2 linked regions of the Posidoniimonas corsicana genome follow. The protein of the gene in region 2 binds, or shares a complex with, the protein of the main gene of each other region. Links are inferred from orthologs where the notes say so. Each region holds a gene or a part of one and is shown on either strand. Other genes may lie near its edges. The genes, in order: trxA and KOR34_RS15095.

Region 1 (9,685 bases), 450 kb from region 2 along the record:
GAATGTGCTGGCTATCTGGCCCGGCAGCGACGAGCAGCTCAAGAACGAGCACGTGCTGATCGGCGCCCACTACGACCACGTCGGCTACGGCGACCGCCGCACCAGCTTCGGCCCGATCGGCTACATCCACAACGGCGCCGACGACAACGCCAGCGGCGTGGCGGCCGTGCTCGAATTCGCCCAAGCGGTCGCGCTGCACGACATCCGACCCCGGCGGTCGCTGATCATCGCGTTCTGGGACGCCGAGGAGCTGGGGCTGCTGGGCAGCCAGCACTGGTGCAACCGGCCGACCGTGCCGATCGAGCAGGTGCCGCTGTCGATCAACATCGACATGGTAGGCCGCATGCGCGAAGACCGCCTGGAGGTTAGTTGTACCCGCACGGGCGTCGGCCTGCGGAGGCTGGCCAGCGTGGCCGCCGACCAGGGGCTGTGGCTCGACTTCACCTGGGAGCTGGAGGACAACAGCGACCACTGGAACTTCCTCAAGCGGCGCGTGCCCACGCTGATGCTGCACACCGGTCTGCACGACGACTACCACCGCCCCAGCGACGACGTCGGTGAGATCAACACCGAGGGCGTGCGGCTGGTCTCGCGTTACCTGTTCGACCTGGCCACCACCGCGGCCGACGCCGACGCGCTGCCCGCGTTCCGCTGGCAGGGCATGAACGAGGGCAAGTCGCTGCAGGCCCGCCGCGAGCGGCCCCTGCCGCCGCTGCCGGCCGACGCGCCCCGGCCGCGGGTCGGCATCTCCTGGCGGGCCGACGACGCCGAGCCCGGCACGGTATTCCTGACCCGGGTGGCGGCCGACTCGCCCGCCGCCGCGGCCGGGCTGGAGCTGCACGACCGCGTGCGGATGATCGACGGAGAGACCTTCGCCGACTCCCGCCAGTTCGAGACCCTCCTCATGCAGCGGCTGGCCGAAGACGCCGCGGAGATCGCCCTGCAGATCGAGCGGCAGGGCCGGGTGGAGCGGGTGGTGATCGCGGGGATCCAGCCCGCAGGCTGAGCCCCCCGGCGGCGCCCCTCCCGCGGCGGGCGCCTGGCCGCAACCCCGGGCCCCGGAGGCCCTTAGGCCGTCAGCCGGCGGGCGAAATTCGCCCAGATTGCTTGGTTTTACCAGGCCCGCTGATTATGCTGGACGCAGGCGAGGGGAAGATCCCCCTCGGTCCGCTGAGCGTACCTGCTGTCCCCTCCCGCTGCTCTCGGCAGCGTCTGCGTTACTCCGGAGTCCTGAAATGGTTTCCCGCTTGCTACTTGGCGTCCTCACGATCGCTGGCCTGCTGATAACCGGCGCCGCGCACGCGGCCGATTCGGCCAAAGCGCCCGCAACGGTGAACCCACCGGCCGAGATCGACCTGTTCGACGCCATCGAGAGCGGCGACGTGGACGTCAAGTTCGTCGCGAAGAGCGACCGCGAAGCCAAGATCATCATCGCCAACAAGACCAAGAACCCGGTCGCGTTGAAGCTGCCCGAGGCGTTCGCCGGAGTGCCAGTGGCCGCCCAGTTTGGCGGCGGCGGCGGTGGCCTGGGCGGCGGTGGTTTCGGCGGCGGTGGTGGCGGCGGCGCCCAGTCGGTCGGCGGCGGCCTGGGCGGCGGTGGCGGCGGCCTGGGCGGCGGCGGCGGCGCCTTCAGCATCCCGGCCGAGAAGGTCGCGAAGCTGGACGTGGCGGTGCTGTGCCTGGAGCACGGCAAGCGTGACCCGTCCTCGAGCAAGCCCTACGAGATCCGCCCGGTCGACCAGGTCGTGGACCGCCCGGAAGTGGTCGAGCTGCTGACCGCGTTCGGCACGGGCAAGCTGGACCACGGCGCCGCTCAGGCGGCGGTCTGGAACCTGAACAACGACCTCTCCTGGACCGAGCTGGCCCAGAAGCTGACCGGCACGGCCCGCAGCTCGGTCCGCAACCGCTACTTCACCAGCCAGCAGATCAACGCCGCGATGGCCTACGCCAAGGAGTCGACCCGGCTGGCCAACGAGCGTCGCAGCTCGGCGAGCGAGTCGTCGCTGGCCAGCAGCTACTCGGCCAGCGAGTCCACCGTGCAGGTCGAGAGCGAGTTTGGAACTTCCGACGAGAAGCCGGCCGACTCCGCCGAAGAAAAAGCCGACGAGTCGACCGACGACGCCGCTGAGTAGCGGCCGGTCGACAACGGACTCAGCGCCGCGCTACGCGGCCTTCGCGGCGGGGCCCGACCCGTGCCGCATCGAGCCCAGCAGGTCACGGATCCTCGCCCGCAGCTCCGCCCGCTCGCGGTCCCACTTTGTTTCGAGCGTCTCGTAGTGCGCCTGCTGGCGGTCGAGCTCGCGCTCCCTGGCGACCAGCCGGGCCGCCTGCTTCTCGATCTCCTCGTCCCGGCGGCGTGACCACTCCAGCAGCTGCCGGCCGTGCTCCTCCAGGCGGTGCTGCTCCTCGCCCAGCTGAGTCGAGACCGACTCCAGCTCCACCCGCCTCTCCTCGAGTTCGCGGAGCGTCTGCTCGTAGTGGTCGCTGAGCCGCGCCCGGACCTGCGCGATCGACCGGGTCAGCGTGGCAGGCGCCAGGGCGCCGGTGAGCTGGGCCCAGGTCTCCTCGGTCGCCAGCCGCATCTCCAGCACCTCGCGCTGCGTCTCCTGAAGCTCGACCTGCAGCCGCTCGAGCGCCGACTCCCGCTCGTCGACGCGCTCGCTGCGGCGGGCCAGCAGCGCCTTCTCGTGGGCCATCTCCTGCTTGAACGCCGCCCGCTCCTCCTCGATCTTGCGCCGTTCCATGAGCTGCGTCTGCTGCAGCGCCTGGCGGTCCGCCTTGAGCTGCGACTGGGCCCGCTGCAGCACGCGTTTCTCCTCCGACAGCATCGCCTCGGCCTCGTCGAGGTGCAGCGCGCGGGCGTTGGACTGGTTGCTCTGGCTCTCGGCCTCGGCGATGCGTCGCTCGGTGACGCCGAGCGCCTCGTACCGCTTGATGGCCAGCTGGATTTCCGCCTGACGGGCGGCGAGCTGGGCCTCGCGCTGGGCGAACTCCGCGATCTGATTCTGCAGGTCCTGCGTCTGGGCCTCGACCTCGGCGCGCCGCCGCTGGAGGTCGGCCTCGGCCTTCCCCTTGCCGCTCTGCTCGACGGAGAGCGTGGCCTCGCGCTGCTTAATCTCCTCTTCCAGCCGCTCGAGCTTCTGCTGCCGGCGGTCCAGGTCCGCGACCCGGTCGCCGTGCTTGCCCTTCTGCGCGGTCAGCTCCTCGATCTCGCGGTAGAGGTCCGCCTGCCGCTGGTCGAGCTCGTGCTCGCGCCGGGAGAGCGCCCGGCGCATCTCGTCGAGCGCCTCGGCGGCCTGCTCGTCGACCGCGGGCGGGGCGGACGCGTCCTGCGGCGGCAGCCCGCCCTGCTCGAGCAACTGGTTCTGTTCTTCAAACCACAGCTTCGCCGACTCGACCTTGTCGGCCAGGTCGGCCTCGCGGGCGTCGAGCTCGGCGGCGCGGCGCTGCAGGGCCTCCTGCTGCCGCTGCAGCCGCTCGGCCAGCTCGGCGGCGTGCTTCTCGATCGGCTGCGACGACTCCAGCTCCAGCGCGCCGCGGGCGTGGCCGCCCGCGTCGCCGACGGCGGCGGTCGCGGCCGCCTTGGTCGAGGGGCCGTGCACCGGGTGCGGCGGGTCGAGGCGTGACTCGGTCGGGGAGCCGGCGGGCTGGGGCGTGTGGTCGGGCATCGGTCGCGGGTTCCTTCCTCGGGCCGCAGCGGGGGCGTCCCGCCCGTGCGACCGTCACAAACGATAAGATTTGCCTATCTTCCGTTTCGGCCCGGCGTGCGATCGACTTGAGGCGATTCCGGCCGCCGCCAACGAAGAAAGCCCCGCCGCTAGCATGCGACGGGGCTTTCGATTGGGTTTGGGTTGCAGGCCGCCCGTGCCCGCAAGCGGGTCTGGGCGGCGTGACGCGTTACGCCTTGGCGGCGTCCAGCGCGTCCTGCAGGCGGTTCTTCGGCTGCACGCCGACAAAGCGGTCGACCACCTCGCCGCCCTTGAACACCATCAGCGTGGGGATGCTGCTCACGCCGTAGCTCTGCGCGGCGCCGGGGGCGTCGTCGACGTTGAGCTTCACGATCTTGGCGGCGCCGGTGTTCTCGCCGGCCAGCTCTTCGACCAGCGGGGCGATCTGGCGGCAGGGGCCGCACCAGGGGGCCCAGAAGTCGACCAGCACGGGCTCGCCAGCCTGCAGCACTTCCGCTTCAAAGTTATCGTCGTTGACTTCTTGGACGCCCACGGTATCTCTCCTGCGCTAGGGTTCGGCCGGCGCTCGAAAGACCGCGCCGGCCGATGGATCTAGTTACTGACTACGGCAACGCTACAGCGCGGGTTCGATCGCTCGGCCGCGTGCGACGTAAGTTGTTTGCGTGCAACCGATTGTAGGATCTGCGGGGGCCGTGTCAACGCTCCGGGTCGGCCGCCCGCCGGTTGGCGGCCCGCGGGCGACCCGTAATACTGCAGGACCCGCCCGGCCCTGCCGGGTTCGCCCTCGCTACCGCCCTCCGCAGGAGACCCCAATGGTAAAGACCCCCAGCACCATGCTGCCCCTGGGCACCCAGGCGCCCGATTTCACCCTTCCGAACGTCGACGGCAAGGACGTTTCGCTGGGCGATTTCGCCGACGCCAAGGGCCTGCTGGTGGTCTTCATGTGCAACCACTGCCCGTTCGTGATCCACATCGCCGACGAGCTGAAGAGGTTCGCCGACGACTACCAGGCCCGCGGCCTGGCCGTGGTGGGCATCAGCGCGAACGACGTGGCCAACTACCCGGACGACTCGCCGGAGAAGATGGTCGCCGAGGCCAAGTCGCGCGGCTACACGTTCCCGTACCTGTACGACGAGACGCAGGACGTCGCGATCGCGTACAAGGCGGCCTGCACGCCCGACTTCTTCCTGTTCGACGCGGACCAGAAGCTGGTCTACCGCGGCCAGTTCGACGCCAGCCGCCCCGGCAACGGCGTGCCCGTGACGGGGGAGGACCTGCGGGCGGCGGCCGACGAGGTGCTGGCCGGCAAGACCCCCGGCGAGGACCAAAAGCCGAGCATCGGCTGCAACATCAAGTGGAAGCCGGGCGGCGAGCCGGAGTACTTCGGCTAGCGCGGGCCGCCTACTGGCCCAGCGCCTTGGGGAGCCACAGCGAGATGGCCGGCACGTAGGTGATGATCAGCAGCGCGACCACCATCGCGATCAGGAACGGGATCATCGGCCACGCCACCCGCGCGATGGTGGTCTTACCCACGCCGCAGCCGATAAACAGGCAGGTGCCCACCGGCGGCGTGCAGAGCCCGATGCACAGGTTCACGATGATCATGATGCCGAACTGAACCGGGTCCATGCCGAGTTCCATCGCGACTGGAAGGAAGATCGGCGTGAAGATCAGCACGGCCGGGGTCATGTCCATGAACGCGCCGACCACCAGCAGCACCGCGTTGATGATCAGCAGGATCACCACCGGGTTGCTGGACAGCGACAACAGGGTCAGGCTGATCGTCTGCGGGATGTTCTGGTAGACCAGCACCCAGCTCATCGCCTGGCTGGCGCCGATCAGCAGGAAGATGACCGAAGTCGTCACGCCCGCCCGGAGCAGCATCTGCGGCAGCGCGGACAGCGGCGCCTCGCGGTACACGACAAACGTCAGCAGGAACGCGTACAGCACGGCGATGGCGGCCGCCTCGGTGGCTGAGAACACGCCGCCCAGGATGCCGCCCAGCACGATCACGATCAGCAGCAGGCTCGGCGCCGCGGCCAGCGCGGCCCGCGACACCTCGCGGAGCGACGACCGCTGGCTGGCCTGCTCGTCCCCGCTGAAGCCGGTCACCAGGCAGGCCGCCATCAGCAGCAGCCCGGTCAGGATCCCCGGCAGCACGCCGGCCAGGAACAACGCCCCGACCGACACGTCGCCCGCCACCACGGCGAACACGATCATCACGTTGCTCGGCGGGATCATCAGCCCGGTGGTGGCGGCGGTGGTCGTCAGCGCGACGCTCTTGTCGCGGTCGTAGCCGTTGCGCTGCATCTCGGGGATCATCATCCCGCCGATGCTGCTGACCGCCGCGGTGGCCGACCCGGAGATCGCGCCGAACAGCATGCAGGTCAGCGTGCAGACGTACGCCAGCCCGCCCTTGAGGTGGCCGACCAGCGTGGTGGCGAACTCGATCAACCGGCGGGCCATGCCGCCCTCGCCCATGAGCTGGCCCGCCAGCACGAAGAACGGGATCGCCAACAGGCTGAACTTGGCGATGCCGGAGCTCATCCGCAGCGCGACCACGTAGCTGGCCGGCGTGTCGCCGAGCGAGAGGATCGCGATGAACGCGGCGCCGCCGATGGCGATCGCCACGGGCACGTTCATCAGCAGCATCGTGAAGAACGCGACGATGATCAGGACAATCTGCACGTCCATAGTCGGCTAGGCTTCCTGCTGCGGTGCGTTGTCGCCGTGATCGTGGCCGACCTGCTCGGCGCCGACCGCGATCCGGTAGGCCCGCATCAGCGAGAACAGGCAGATCAGCACCCCGCCCAGCGGCGCCGCCAGGTAGACCCAGCCCTTGGCGAGCGTCGGCAGCCCCATGAAATCGATCGTCGTAACCTGCCCGGTCGCCAGCGTCTTGGAGACCAGCACGTAGCCGCCCCACAGGAGCGCCGCGCCGGCGAACAGCGCGCAGATCAACGCGGAGATCACCTCCAGCACGCGGCGGGCGTCCGGGGTCAGCTTCTCGGCCATCCAGTCCAGGCCCAGGTGCTCCCAGCGGCGGAACCCGGCCGCTGCGCCCAGGAACGTGAGCCAGATGATCAGGTACTCGGCGGCCTCCTGGGTCCACTGGCTGGCGGAGCCCAGCAGGAACCGCGTGAACACGCCCCAGAACACCACCAGCACCAGCACGGCCATGATCGCCGCGACCGACGCCTCGAGGAGCCAGACGCCAAGTTTCATAGCTCTTTGCACGTGGGCCTACTCCTCCGCAATCCGTCGCAGGAGGTCGCCGATCGGGGCGCCGTCGTAGCTCTGGTGCAGCCCCTTCACCTTCTCGGCGAAGGGCGCCAGGTCCGGCTCGTGCACGCTCACGCCCTCGGCCGCCAGCACGCCGAGCACGCGCTCGGTCTCAAGGTCCCAGAGCTTGCGCTGCATGCGGGCCGACTCGTCGGCCGCCTGCTGCAGCCAGCCCTGCTCCTCGGCGGACAGCGAGTTCCAGGTGTCGCCGCTGCACAGCAGCACATCGGGGACGCGGGTGTGGCGGCTGAGGCTGAAGTGGCGGCAGACCTCGAAGTGCCGGTTCGAGAAGTAGCTCGGCAGGTTGTTCTCGGCGCCGTCCACGGTGCTGGTCTGCAGCGCCGAGTACAGCTCGCCCCACTCGATGGGCGTTGGCGAACCGCCCAACGCGTCGACCATCGCGATGGCGGTCTTGCTCTGCTGAACGCGGATCTTCAGCCCCTCCAGGTCCTCGGGCTTGAGGATGGGCCGCTTCACGGTGTAAAAGCTGCGGGCGCCGGCGTCGTAGAAGCAGAGCCCCTTGAGCCCCACGCCCTGGCCGGCGTCGAGCAGCTCCTGGCCGACCTCCCCATCCAGCACCCGCCAGTACTGGTCGTCGCTGGTGAACACGTACGGCACGCCCAGCACGGCCATCTCGGGGACGAAGCTCTCCAGCGGCGCGGTGGACGTCTTGGCCAGGTCGAGCACGCCCTGCTGCATCTGCTCGATCGACTCGGCCTCGCCGCAGAGCGATCCGTTGGCGTAGATCTGCAGCCGCAGCTGGCCTTGCGACTTCTGGTCCAGCACGCCGGCCATGTACAGCATCGCCAGGTGCACGGGGTGCTTCTCGTCGAGGCTGTGGGCGAGCTTCAGCACCCGCGCGGGGGCTTCGCCCGCGACCGCGCCCGACGCGCCCCGCATCATGGCGAAGCCGAGGGTCGCCGCGAGCACGCCGGCGCAGAGGCCCACAACGAGGAATGAGTTGGATTTGCCAAGCATTGCGATCGCGGCGGTAGATGAGCACCGGGGTAACGAGACCCCTACTCTACGAGAAACCCGCCCGCAATGATACAGCGCGGACCAAGATGCGGCGGCCGGGCGGCGGCGCCCGTACGCTGGTTGCAGTCGCCGCGTCATCTGACGCAACCAGCAGCGAACGCGTGCGTTAGTTCTTTATCGGCGCCACGTCGACCGACACGTCCATCGTGTGCCCGCCGCCGCCGACATACACGCCCTGGATCGGGCAGACGTCGGCGTAGTCGCGACCGTGGGCGATGGTGATGTGGTCGGTCCCCGGCAGCACGGCGTTGGTCGGGTCCGCGTCGACCCAGCCGTCCTCGCCGCAATAGAGCGACACCCACGCGTGCGACGCGTCTGCGCCCACCAGCCGCGGCTTTCCCGGCGGGGGGAGCGTCCGCAGGTAGCCGCTAACGTAACGCGCCGCCAGCCCGATAGAACGCAGGCACGCGATCGCCACGTGGGCGAAGTCCTGGCACACCCCGGCCCGCTGCTCGAAGGCCTCCATGACCGGGGTGCTGACGGTGGTGGCGCGGGGGTCGTACTTGAAGTCCTGGTTGACGCGGGTGGTGAACTCGCGGAGCGCGTCCACAATCGGCCGCGCCGGCGTGAACGCCGCCCTCGCGTACTCGGCCAACGCCGCAGCGACGGGCGCCTTGGCCGAGGGGAACGCGTACAGGTACGGGCGGATCACCGCGTCGGGCGCCGCCTGCGGCAGCGCGTCGCGGACCTGCTCCCAGGGCGCGCCGGCGCCGGGGGCGGGCGCCTCGCGCACCTCGACCTCGCTGGTCGCTGATAGCGACAGCCCGCGGTGCGCCTCGAGGATCGAGAAGTACTCCACGGGGTTGCCGAACGCGTCGGTCTGGTGGAGCACGTCCGACGGGTCGGGCAGGATGATCAGCCGGTAGCCGGAGCGGGTCTGCCGCGGCAGGTCGCGCGGCGAGAGGTGCACCAGGTTGTGGCAGACCGCCACCGGGTCGGTGTACGAGTACTTGGTGGTGTGGGTGATCCGGTAACGCATGGGCCGGCGGTTCCGCTAAGCAATGCTTAAATAAGATTGCGCAGTGTCTGGCCGGCGGGGTTCGGGCCGGCCCACGTGGGGTGTGTCAGCGTTACTCAATCCCGCTAGAGGGGCGAAAGCTGCCGCGGCGCCCCCGCGTGCACAAGGTACTTCAGCGCGATCGCGTTGGACAACGCCGGCAGGTCGCGGGCGAACATCTCGAGCAGCTCGGCCAGCGGCTTCTGGTTGCCCATCTCGTGGGCCTCGGCCAGCGCCTCGACGTCCGCCATCCGCACGGCGTGCGTCATCGACATCACCAGCCGCTGCTCGAGCGACGCGCCCTGGGGCTCGTCGTCGCTGCGGGGCAGCTTGCCGATGTGCCGCTCCAGCGTGTCGAGCTGGAACGCCAGGCTGCGCGGGTTGCTCTGGTCGGTCAGCAGCAGATCGAGCGCCGCGACGAAGCGCATGTTTGACCGGTACCGGGAGCGGTAGGTCATGATGCTGTCGGAGGTCTCGAGCAGCGCCTCGAGCAGCGGCCGCACGGAGGGCTGGGTCTCGATCAGGCAGGCCGACAGCAGCTCCACGAGCTGCGCGGCGCGTTCCAGCCGACGGCCGATGTCCAGGAACCGGTAGAACTGGGTGCGGGTCATGCTCTCGACCACGAGGCCGCCGATGGCGGCCAGGTCGGCGATCAGCTCGTCGGTGGCGTTGATCAGGT
Region 2 (9,693 bases):
TCCAGGGCGGCGAACACGGCGTCGTCCAGGGCCTCAATCTGCTCGAGCTGCTGCAGCGTGAGCTCCTCGCCTGAGGCGCAGCGCACGCGCACCCCCATGCCAACCGCGTGGGGCTTGGGCGTGGGAGAAGCGGCTTGGTTGCGGCCAAGGGCGGGGTTGTAGGTCATGAGGGGTCGCCGTGTGGAGTGGGGGTCTGCCTGGTGGGTTCTAGGAACGGGGTTGGGGTGCGGGAAGGGTAGAAAACTACATCTGACTCAGCAGCCAGCCGAGCGGCTCGACCACGCCCTGCGGCTCGATCCGCAGGGGCGTCTCGCGGCGGTGCCCGCCGATGGTCCGCTGGGCCGAGGCCCCCGCCACCGAGGCGCCGAACACCCGGGTGTTGGGGAAGCGGTTCTCGCAGTCGCGGAGCAGCGCCTCGGCGTGCGCCTCGGCGAACCCCGTGGGGTCGTCCAGGCAGCTCTGGCGCTGGTCGGCCTTGGTAAAGACCATCGCCAGCGGCGTCCGGTTCGCTCTGCGGGAGGAGCGTTTTTCCCGCCGCCGGGACTCCTCCAGCTGGGACAGCAGCTTGAGCACAATAAAGTCGCCCGTGTGGTCGCCGCCGTGCAGCTGCTGCGCGTCGGCGATGATCATCATGCCGGAGCACTTCTTGAGCAGCGCCCCCAGCGCGGGGTGCGTGCCGGGCCGGTCGGCTTCCTGCCGCCACGCTTCGCCGGACACGTCCGCCAGCACCAGCTCGGTCCGCCGCCTCCCGCGGCTGCAGTCCACCTGGCAGTGCACCCAGTGCCAGTCCTCCGGGTTCAGCGAGGTGCGGTCCGGGTAGTAGCCCGACGCGAGCGACGTGGTGGTGGCCTGCTGCAGCCCGATGGAGTACGGCCCGCAAACGCACGCGCTGATGCCGCCGACCCGGCGCACCAGCATGTCCATCATCATCCCCAGGTAGACCGTCTTGCCGACGCCCGGCGCGCCGACCACCGCGATCAGCTGTGGCGCGCGGCGCGAGCCGGCGGCGGCCCGCGAGATCGCCAGCGGCGCCGAGCAGCGGCTGCACCGCTCGGTGGCGGAGCTGTTCTCGGTCCCGCAGATCAGGCAGTCGAGCGGCGCGGCCCGCTGGGCCAGCAGAAACGACTCCAGCGGCACGTTGATGAGTTGCGACATGGTCGGTTGATGCTTGTGGTTGGAGCGGTGGCCGTCCCGCCTGGCGGCGGGGGCGGAGGGGTGTTGGCGGGCGGGCGCGCTACGGCTGAACAGCCTGCTCGCCGGCGCCCTGCGACGCCGACGCCAGCACGTCCATGCTGATCGCCAGCCGGATGCCGATGTTCGGCCGCCGCGAGAGCGGGTGCTCGGCGCTCTGGAAGTGGCAGGTGGCCTGGTTCTCGAAGTACGTGTTGTAAGCGCCGCCCCGGATGGTCCGCAGCGCGGACGGGAACTTGACCGACTGGGGAGTGGTCTCGTCGAGGGTGGAGCTGGTCCACTCCCACACGTTGCCCACCATCTGCTCGAGGCCGCCCACGGTGGCGCCGTCCGGGTAGACGTCGACGGCGACCGGCTTGCCGTGCCCGGCCGACCACAGGTTGGCCTTGCGGGTGTCGAACGATTCGCCCCACGGGTAGCGCCGCTGGGCCACGCGGCCCGGGGCCGACTCGACCGGCCAGGCGCAGCTCTTGGTCCACTCGGCGTCGTTCGGCAGCCGCTTGCCCACCCAGCGGGCGTAGGCGACCGCCTCGTACCAGCTGACGCCCACCACCGGCAGGTCCTCTTCCCCCGGCGTGTGGTGGCCGTCTCGCCAAAACCGGGGCGAGGTGACGCCGGTCTGGTCCACAAAGTCGAACAGCGCCGGCAGCGCCTCCTCCGGCCAGAACTCGAGGGCCTCGTAGCCGCCGGCGTCGACGAAGCATTGGAAGTCGGCGTTGGTGACCGTGTAGCGGTCCAGGTAGCAGGGCTCCACGCGGGCCACGGCCTCGGAGCCCGCCTCGAGCAGGTTGGCGGTCGCCTCGTGGCCGAGCGTTTCACGCTCGGCGGCCACCCCCACCAGCACCGAGCCGGCCGGAGTGAGCGCCATCGCCTCGTCCAGGGCGCGGATCGCCCGCACGTACTGCTCGCGGTCGATCTGGCTGGCGGTCTCGGGGCGCAAGAGCAGCGCGTACCGCCGGTCGGCCAGCATCTCGTCGATGAGGTCGCCCTCGCTGGTGCTCGGCTTCCGCGGCCGCGGCGCCCGGGGCGGCGTGTCCTGCTGCTGCGGACCGCCGGCGCCCTGCCGCGGGCCGGCCCAGTCGTCACCGCCGGCAACCGGACCAAAGCGGCCGCTCCGCTTTATCAGGTTGCGGGCGACCATGCACGCGCCGACGGCGCCGGCGCCGGCCAACACCGGCTGCCCGAACGCCAGGCCGATCAGCAGCAGCGCGACTCCGGCGGCGCCGATGGTCAGCTCGCTGTCGAGCCACTCGCTCCAGCGGAGGCACGCCCTCAGCGGGGTAAGGATGGCTGCTGTCACGGGTTCGCCTCGGTTCAGGGAATTGGTCTTCAAGGTGAGGTGCCTAGGTGTGTCGGGGCGCGGCGGCCGGCTAGCGGTGGCCGCGCTCGGCGCGTTGCTGCCGCAGCTTGCTGAACTGGGCGACTACCGACCCCAGCACGGGGTCGCCAGACACGGCCGGGCCGGGCCCGGCGGCGGCCGGCGCGTCGGCCGGGGCCGCGGACTGCTGCTCCAGCAGCTTCGCGACCCGCTCCAGCTCGCCGCTCCAGTGCTGCTTCTCGCGGGCCAGCTCGGCGCGGGCCTCCTCGAGCTGCCGCTGCAGGTCCTGCTGCCCCTGGCGGGCCTGCTCGGCCTCTTCGCTGAGCCTGGCGTTCTCGCTCTTGAGCTGATCGGCGGACTGGTCGGCCTGGCCGTTGGCGTCCGCCAGCTCCTTCAGGCGGGCCCGCTGCTCATCCAGCTGCTCCTGCTCGTCCGCCAGCCGCCGCTGCCAGGCGTCGAGCTGTCGTTGGAACGCGTCGAGCGCGTCGAACGATTCCTGCAGGTCGGCCTCGTACCGCTGCCGTTGATCGGACCACTCGGTCAGGCACGCAAAGGTTGGTTCTAGCGCAGCGGTTGCCATCGGGTAGGCGCCCATTGTTGGGTTGGAGAAGAATGCCCGGCGCGCTGGTGCGCACGCCTAGAAAAGGTGGCTGCCCTAGCGACAGACTCTGCCCGTTGTGAGTCTGTACGCTCTGCCATCTGAAACGTAGGTCACGTTCCGGGGGCAGGCAAACGAAAAGCCCGCGGGCGGGCGCAGCGGCCCGCAAGTCAGGCCCGACTGGGGGGCCAAGCCGCGTCGCCTGAGGCGGCGGCTAGTTCTGGACCATCTGCCAGAAGCGGTCGAACAGGTAGTGACTGTCGTGCGGCCCGGCCGAGGCCTCCGGGTGGAACTGCACGCTGAACGCCGGGGCCGAGCGGTGCTGCACGCCCTCGATGGTGCGGTCGTTGAGGCTCACGTGCGTGACCTCCAGGTCGGAGGGCAGCGAGTCGGCGTCGACCGCGAAGCCGTGGTTCTGCGAGGTGATCTCCACCTTGCCGGTACCAAGGTCCTGCACCGGCTGGTTGGCGCCGCGGTGTCCGAACTTCATCTTGAACGTCTTGGCGCCGCACGCCAGCGACAGCAGCTGGTGGCCCAGGCAGATGCCGAAGATCGGCTTCTTGCCGAGCAGGCCTTGGATGGTCTTCACGGCGTAAGCGACCGGCTCGGGGTCGCCGGGGCCGTTGGACAGGAACACGCCGTCCGGGTTGATGGCCAGCACGTCGTCGGCGGTGGCGGAGCCCGGCAGGATGGTGACCCGGCAGCCCATGTTCACCAGGTGCCGAGGGATGTTCCACTTCATGCCGAAGTCGAGCGCGGCGATGTGCGGCGCCGAATCATCCTGCGGACCGTGCTGCAGACCGTCCAGGCGGGTCCACGTGCTCAGCGGCTGGCTCCAGGCGGCGGCCTGCTCGGGCGCGACCTCCTGCACCAGGTCACGGCCCACCAGGCCGGGCGAGGCCTTGGCCTTGGCGACCAGGCTGGCGTCGTCCAGGTCGGTGGTCGACAGCACGCCCCGCATGGCGCCCTGCGAGCGGATCAGCCGCACCAGCGCGCGGGTGTCGATCGACTCGATCGCCACGATGTTGTGCGAACGCAGGTACTCGCTCAGGCTCTCCTCGCAGCGGAAGTTGCTCTGGATGCGGCTGTGCTCGCGGACCACGAAGCCGCGAAGGTGCGGCTTGGAGCTCTCGACATCTTCCTCGTTGACCCCGTAGTTGCCGATCTGCGGGTACGTCATCGTGACGATCTGCCCGCAGTAGCTGGGGTCGGTGAGGATCTCCTGGTACCCGGTCATCGAGGTGTTGAAGCAGACCTCGCCGTCGACCTCGCCCTCGGCGCCGATCGACACGCCCGTGAACACCGTGCCGTCTTCCAGAGCGAGCTTTGCAGGCTGAGACATACGTTAAGACCGTTGGGTTGCGAGGCCCCGCTCGGGCGGGGCAGGGGACGCTGCTGGTTACTTGCTTACAGACCCTGGGCGGCCAGCCAGCGTTCGGCGTCGAGCGCCGCCATGCAGCCGGTGCCCGCCGCGGTGATCGCCTGGCGGTAGTAGTCGTCCGCGACGTCGCCGGCGGCGAACACGCCCTCGACGCTCGTGTTGGTGCGGAACGGCACGGTCCACCTGAGGTACTTCTTGTCGTTCATCTCGACCTTGCCCTCGAGAAACCGCGTGTTGGGCGTGTGGCCGATCGCGACAAACATGCCGCCGGCGTCCAGCTGGCGGGTCGAGTCGTCGACCGTGCTCTTGAGGGTCACGCCGGTCACGCCGTCGCCGTCGGTGCCCAGCACCTCGCCGACCTCGCTGTTCCACTCGATCTGGATCTTGGGGTTTTTCTCCGCCCGCTCGGCCATGATCTTCGAGGCGCGGAGCGTGTCGCGGCGGTGGACCAGGTGCACGGTGCTGGCGTACTTGGACAGGTAGTCGGCCTCCTCGACCGCCGAGTCGCCGCCGCCCACCACCACCAGCGGCTTGTTGCGGAAACGCGGCAGCGCCCCGTCGCAGACCGCACAGGCGCTGACGCCGCGGTTCTTGTACATCTCTTCTGAGTCCAGGCCGAGGTAGTTGGCCCGGGCGCCGGTGGCGATGATCACGCTGTGGGCCTCGACGGTTTCGCCCTGGCTGCTGGTGAGCTTGAACGGGCGCCCGCTGAAGTCGACGTCGACGATGTCGTCCGTGATGACCTTCGTGCCGAAGTTGGTCGCCTGCTGACGCATCAGGTGCATCAGCTCGGGGCCCGACACGCCCTCCTTCTTGTGCATGTCGGCCAGGTAGTGGTGCTCCTCGGACAGCGACGTCTTGAAGTACGCGCTGAGGTCACCCGCAGGGAAGCCCGGGAAGTTCTCCACCTCGGTGGTCAGGGCCAGCTGGCCCAGCGGCATGGTGCCGCTCAGGCGGTTCTCCTCGGTCACGGCCCCCTCGAAGACCACCGGGCTCAGGTTGGCGCGGGCGGCGTAGATGGCCGCGGTCCAGCCGGCGGGTCCGCTTCCAACAATAACGACGTGTTCAGGCACAGGTGGGGGCTTCCGTGTGGGGGGAGGGGGTCGGCGGGGGCAATCGATTTTCGTGATTATAGCGCCGCCCGGCGGGACCGTAAACTCGCCGCAGCGGGCTCCCAAGGGAATCCACGCGGCGCGTTGCCGGAGCGTGAAAAACGTGCGCAACCGCCGTTCACGCTCGTTTGACACGCGCATTTTGCTCCGCCACAATCGCCAATCTCTAGTCACGCTCTCTTTTTCTACGCGGAGCCCTCGATGGCAGACCCCCACGGTCAGATCGACAATGTGATGCATGAGTCGCGGCTCTTCCCGCCGCCGGCAGAGTTCAGCAAGCAGTCGCGGATCCCCTCCCGCGAGGCGTACGATCAGCTGTGGGAGCGGGCGGCCGCCGACCCGACCAAGTTCTGGGCCGACCTGGCCAAGGAGGAGCTGCACTGGTTCGAGCCGTTCCACACCGCGCTGGAGTGGAACGAGCCGTTCGCCGAGTGGTTTGTCGGCGGCAAGACCAACGCCTGCTACAACTGTGTCGACAAGCACGTCGCGGAGGGCCGCGGCGACCGCGCCGCGATCATCTGGGAGGGCGAGCCGGGCGACCAGCGGACGCTGACCTACGCCGAGCTGCTGGAGCAGGTCTGCCGGTTCGCCAACGCGATGAAGTCGCTCGGGATCGAGAAGGGGGACCGGGTCTCGATCTACATGCCGATGACCCCGGAGCTGGCGATCGCCATGCTGGCGTGCGCCCGCATCGGCGCCGTGCACTCGGTGATCTTCGCCGGGTTCAGCTCCGAGGCGATCGCCGAACGCAACAACGACGCCGGCGCCAAGGCCGTGATCACGGCCGACGCCGCCTGGCGACGCGGCAAGGCGTTGCCCCTGAAGCACACCGTCGACAAGGCCCTGGAGAAGAGCCCCACGGTCGAGCACTGCATCGTGCTGGACCGCGTCAACGAGGCGGTCGAGTGGACCCACGGCCGCGACCACTGGTGGCACGAGCTGGTCAAGGCGGCCTCGCCCGAGTGCCCGGCCGAGCCGATGGACAGCGAGGCGCCGCTGTTCATCCTCTACACCAGCGGCTCGACCGGCAAGCCGAAGGGCATCAAGCACACCACCGCCGGCTACAACCTGTTCGCCAAGAAGACGTTCGAGTGGGTGTTCGACCACCGCGAGGGGGACGTCTACTGGTGCACGGCCGACTGCGGCTGGATCACCGGGCACAGCTACGTGGTCTACGGGCCGTTCTCCGCGGGCGCGACCTGCCTGATGTACGAGGGCGCGCCCAACCACCCGGCCGAGGACCGCTTCTGGGACATGGTCGAGCGCCACAAGGTGACGCTGTTCTACACCGCCCCGACCGCCATCCGGGCCATCATCAAGTGGGGCAACGAGCACGTCGAGAAGCACGACCTCAGCTCGCTGCGGCTGCTGGGCACCGTCGGCGAGGGCATCAACCCGCAGGCGTGGATGTGGTACCACGAGACAATCGGCAATGAGGAGTGCCCGATCGTCGACACGTGGTGGCAGACCGAAACGGGCGGCATCATGATGTCGCCCCTGCCGGGCGCCATCGCCACGAAGCCGGGCAGCTGCTGCGTGCCGCTGCCAGGCGTGCTGCCCAAGATCGTCGACGAGAACGGCGCCGAGGTCGGGGTCGACCAGGGCGGGTGGCTCACCATCTCGCACCCCTGGCCCGGCATGCTCCGGGGCATCTGGGGCGACGACGAACGCTACAAGGAGGTCTACTGGTCCAAGACGCCCGGACTGTACCTGGCCGGCGACAACGCCCGCCGCGACGCCGATGGCTACTACTGGATCATGGGCCGTATCGACGACGTGCTGAACGTCTCGGGTCACCGGCTGTCGACCATCGAGATCGAGAGCGCGCTGGTCTCGCACCCCGAGGTGGCCGAGGCGGCGGCGGTCGGGCGGCCGCACGAACTCAAGGGCGAGGCCGTGGCCGTGTTTGTCACGCTTAAGAAGGCCCTGCCGAGCGACGAGCTCCGCGAAGCGCTCAAGCAGCACGTCCGCAAGGAGATCGGCGCCCTCGCCCAGCCGGACGACATCCGCTTCACCAACGCGCTACCGAAGACCCGCAGCGGCAAGATCATGCGCCGGCTGCTGAAGGACATCGCCGCCGGCAAAGAGACCGTCGGCGACACCACCACGCTGGAGGACTACAGCGTGATCGCCAGCCTGCGTGACGACGAGGACTAAAGAACCCGCACGCCCCATGCAGGAACTCAACTTCAAGCAGGAGCTGACCGGCTGCTTCGGCCAGCCGATCGCCGAGAACCCGAGCCAGGCGATGGTCGAAGCCGCCTACCGGCATCACGGCCTCGACTGGCGTTACCTGACCATCGAGGTCGGCGCCGCCGGCCTGGCGGACGCGGTCCGCGGCGCCCGGGCGATGGGCTTCCGCGGGTTCAACTGCACGATCCCCCACAAGGTCGCGGTGATCGAACACCTGGACGGGCTGGCCGAGTCCGCATCGGTCATCCAGGCGGTCAACTGCGTGGTGCGTGACGGCGACCGGCTGATCGGCGAGAACACCGACGGCAAGGGCTTCCTCAGCTCGCTGGGCCGGATCGAGAGCCCGGCCGGCAAGCGGGTGGTGGTGTTCGGAGCGGGCGGCGCCGCCCGCGCAATCTGCGTGGAGCTCGCGCTGGCGGGAGCGGCGCGGGTGACGATCGTCAACCGCACGGTCGCCAAGGCGGAAGTGATCGCCAAGACCATCCGCGAGAACACCGCGGCGGACGCGGTCGCAACCGAGTGGCAGGGCGACTACCGCCTGCCGCCGGAGACGGACATCGTCGTCAACTCCACGTCGATCGGCCTGTTCCCGGATGTCGACGCCCGGCTGGCGATCGACTTCGATACGCTGACCCCCTCGATGGTGGTGGCCGACGTCATCATCAACCCGCCGCGCACGCACCTGATCAACACCGCCGAGCAGCGGGGCTGCCGCGTGATCGACGGGCTGGGGATGCTCGTCGAGCAGGGCGTAGTGGGGATCCAACTCTGGTCGGGCGTCGAGGCCGACCCCGGCGTGATGCGGCGGGAGCTCGAGGCGATCTTTGGCTGACGCCGCACCGCCGCGGGCCCTAAGCCGGCTCGCCTAGCAGCCAAGCCAACACGCCCTTCTGCGCGTGCAGCCGGTTGGCGGCCTGCTCGACCACCAGGCTCTGCGGCGAGTCCATCACCTCGTCGGTGACCTCCTGCCCCCGCTTGGCGGGCAGGCAGTGCAGGAAGATCGCGTCGGACGGCGCCGCGCCCATCAGCTTCGCGTTCACCTGGTAGTCGGCGAAGTCGCGTTTGCGCTGCTCCTCCTCGGCCTCCTGCCCCATGCTGGCCCACACGTCGGTGTAGATGGCGGCGCACCCGTCGACGGCCTCGCGGGGGTCGGTCGTCTCGGTGATTGCGGCGTCGGGGCAGTCGGCCCGCAGCTGGTCGACGAACTCCCTGGCGAGCTCGTAGCCCGTGGGGGTCGCGATGGCGAACTCGGCGCCGGTCTTCGCGCAGCCCACCGCCAGGCTCCGCGCCACGTTGTTGCCGTCGCCCACCCAGGTGATCTTCTTGCCCTTGAGTCCGCCGAACCGCTCGCGGACGGTCAGCAGGTCGGCCAGCGCCTGGCAGGGGTGGTCGAGGTCGGTCAGGCCGTTCACCACCGGGCAGGTCGAGTGCGCGGCGACGTCCTCCACCGTGCTGTGGCTCTTCGCCCGCACAACGATCACGTCGACCATGGCGCTGAGCACGCGGGTGAAGTCTTCGATGCTCTCGCGTTTGCCGAACCCGGCGTCGGCCCCCAGCATCATGCTGCCGCCGCCCAGGTGGGTCATGCAGGACTCGAAGCTGACGCGGGTCCGCAGCGACTGCTTCTCGAACAGCAGCGCCATCATCCGGCCGGGGAACAGCGGCTCGCGGACCCCCCTGACGAACTTCGACTTCAGGTCCGCGGCGATGGCGAGGATCGCCTCGATCTCGCTGCTCGACAGATCACTCAGGGCAACCAGGTGTCGCATGTTGGGCTCTCGGCTACTGGTTCTCGGCTGTCGGCCAAATCAGCCCACCCGGGAGGGGTGGGGCAGGCGAAGCGTCACAGCTCAAGATTCTCGATCACGTTGACAAGGATGTCGCACCCTTCCTGGACCTC

The links.
Region 1: the proteins of KOR34_RS15095 (region 2) and trxA are in contact, whole or in part, in a crystal structure (PDB 1F6M), measured with the Escherichia coli proteins. The link is inferred for Posidoniimonas corsicana from one-to-one orthologs.

The regions. Positions count from the first base shown.
Region 1 is NZ_SIHJ01000001.1:3,464,028-3,473,712, forward strand. The notes cover bases 2,560-5,414. They hold trxA (thioredoxin), read right to left. Parts: upstream 4,222-5,414; coding sequence 3,898-4,221; downstream 2,560-3,897. Other genes in these bases: KOR34_RS13295 (hypothetical protein), read right to left, coding at 2,560-3,668; KOR34_RS13305 (thioredoxin family protein), read left to right, coding at 4,502-5,080; KOR34_RS13310 (TRAP transporter large permease), read right to left, coding at 5,091-5,414. Also shown: KOR34_RS13280 (M20/M25/M40 family metallo-hydrolase), read left to right, coding at 1-1,006; KOR34_RS26715 (hypothetical protein), read left to right, coding at 1,236-2,132; more of KOR34_RS13295, read right to left, coding at 2,163-2,559; more of KOR34_RS13310, read right to left, coding at 5,415-6,383; KOR34_RS13315 (TRAP transporter small permease), read right to left, coding at 6,390-6,914; KOR34_RS13320 (TRAP transporter substrate-binding protein), read right to left, coding at 6,933-7,949; KOR34_RS13325 (transglutaminase family protein), read right to left, coding at 8,116-8,988; KOR34_RS13330 (circularly permuted type 2 ATP-grasp protein), read right to left, coding at 9,093-9,685. UniProt on the Escherichia coli protein: Participates in various redox reactions through the reversible oxidation of its active center dithiol to a disulfide and catalyzes dithiol-disulfide exchange reactions.
Region 2 is NZ_SIHJ01000001.1:3,913,377-3,923,069, forward strand. What follows is about bases 3,539-6,401. They hold KOR34_RS15095 (NAD(P)/FAD-dependent oxidoreductase), read right to left. Parts: upstream 5,562-6,401; coding sequence 4,515-5,561; downstream 3,539-4,514. Other genes in these bases: carA (glutamine-hydrolyzing carbamoyl-phosphate synthase small subunit), read right to left, coding at 3,539-4,449; acs (acetate--CoA ligase), read left to right, coding at 5,802-6,401. Outside these bases: KOR34_RS15070 (hypothetical protein), read right to left, coding at 1-167; KOR34_RS15075 (TRAFAC clade GTPase domain-containing protein), read right to left, coding at 244-1,155; KOR34_RS15080 (formylglycine-generating enzyme family protein), read right to left, coding at 1,235-2,491; KOR34_RS15085 (hypothetical protein), read right to left, coding at 2,562-3,089; more of carA, read right to left, coding at 3,322-3,538; more of acs, read left to right, coding at 6,402-7,757; aroE (shikimate dehydrogenase), read left to right, coding at 7,774-8,625; argF (ornithine carbamoyltransferase), read right to left, coding at 8,645-9,562; KOR34_RS15115 (aspartate aminotransferase family protein), read right to left, coding at 9,637-9,693.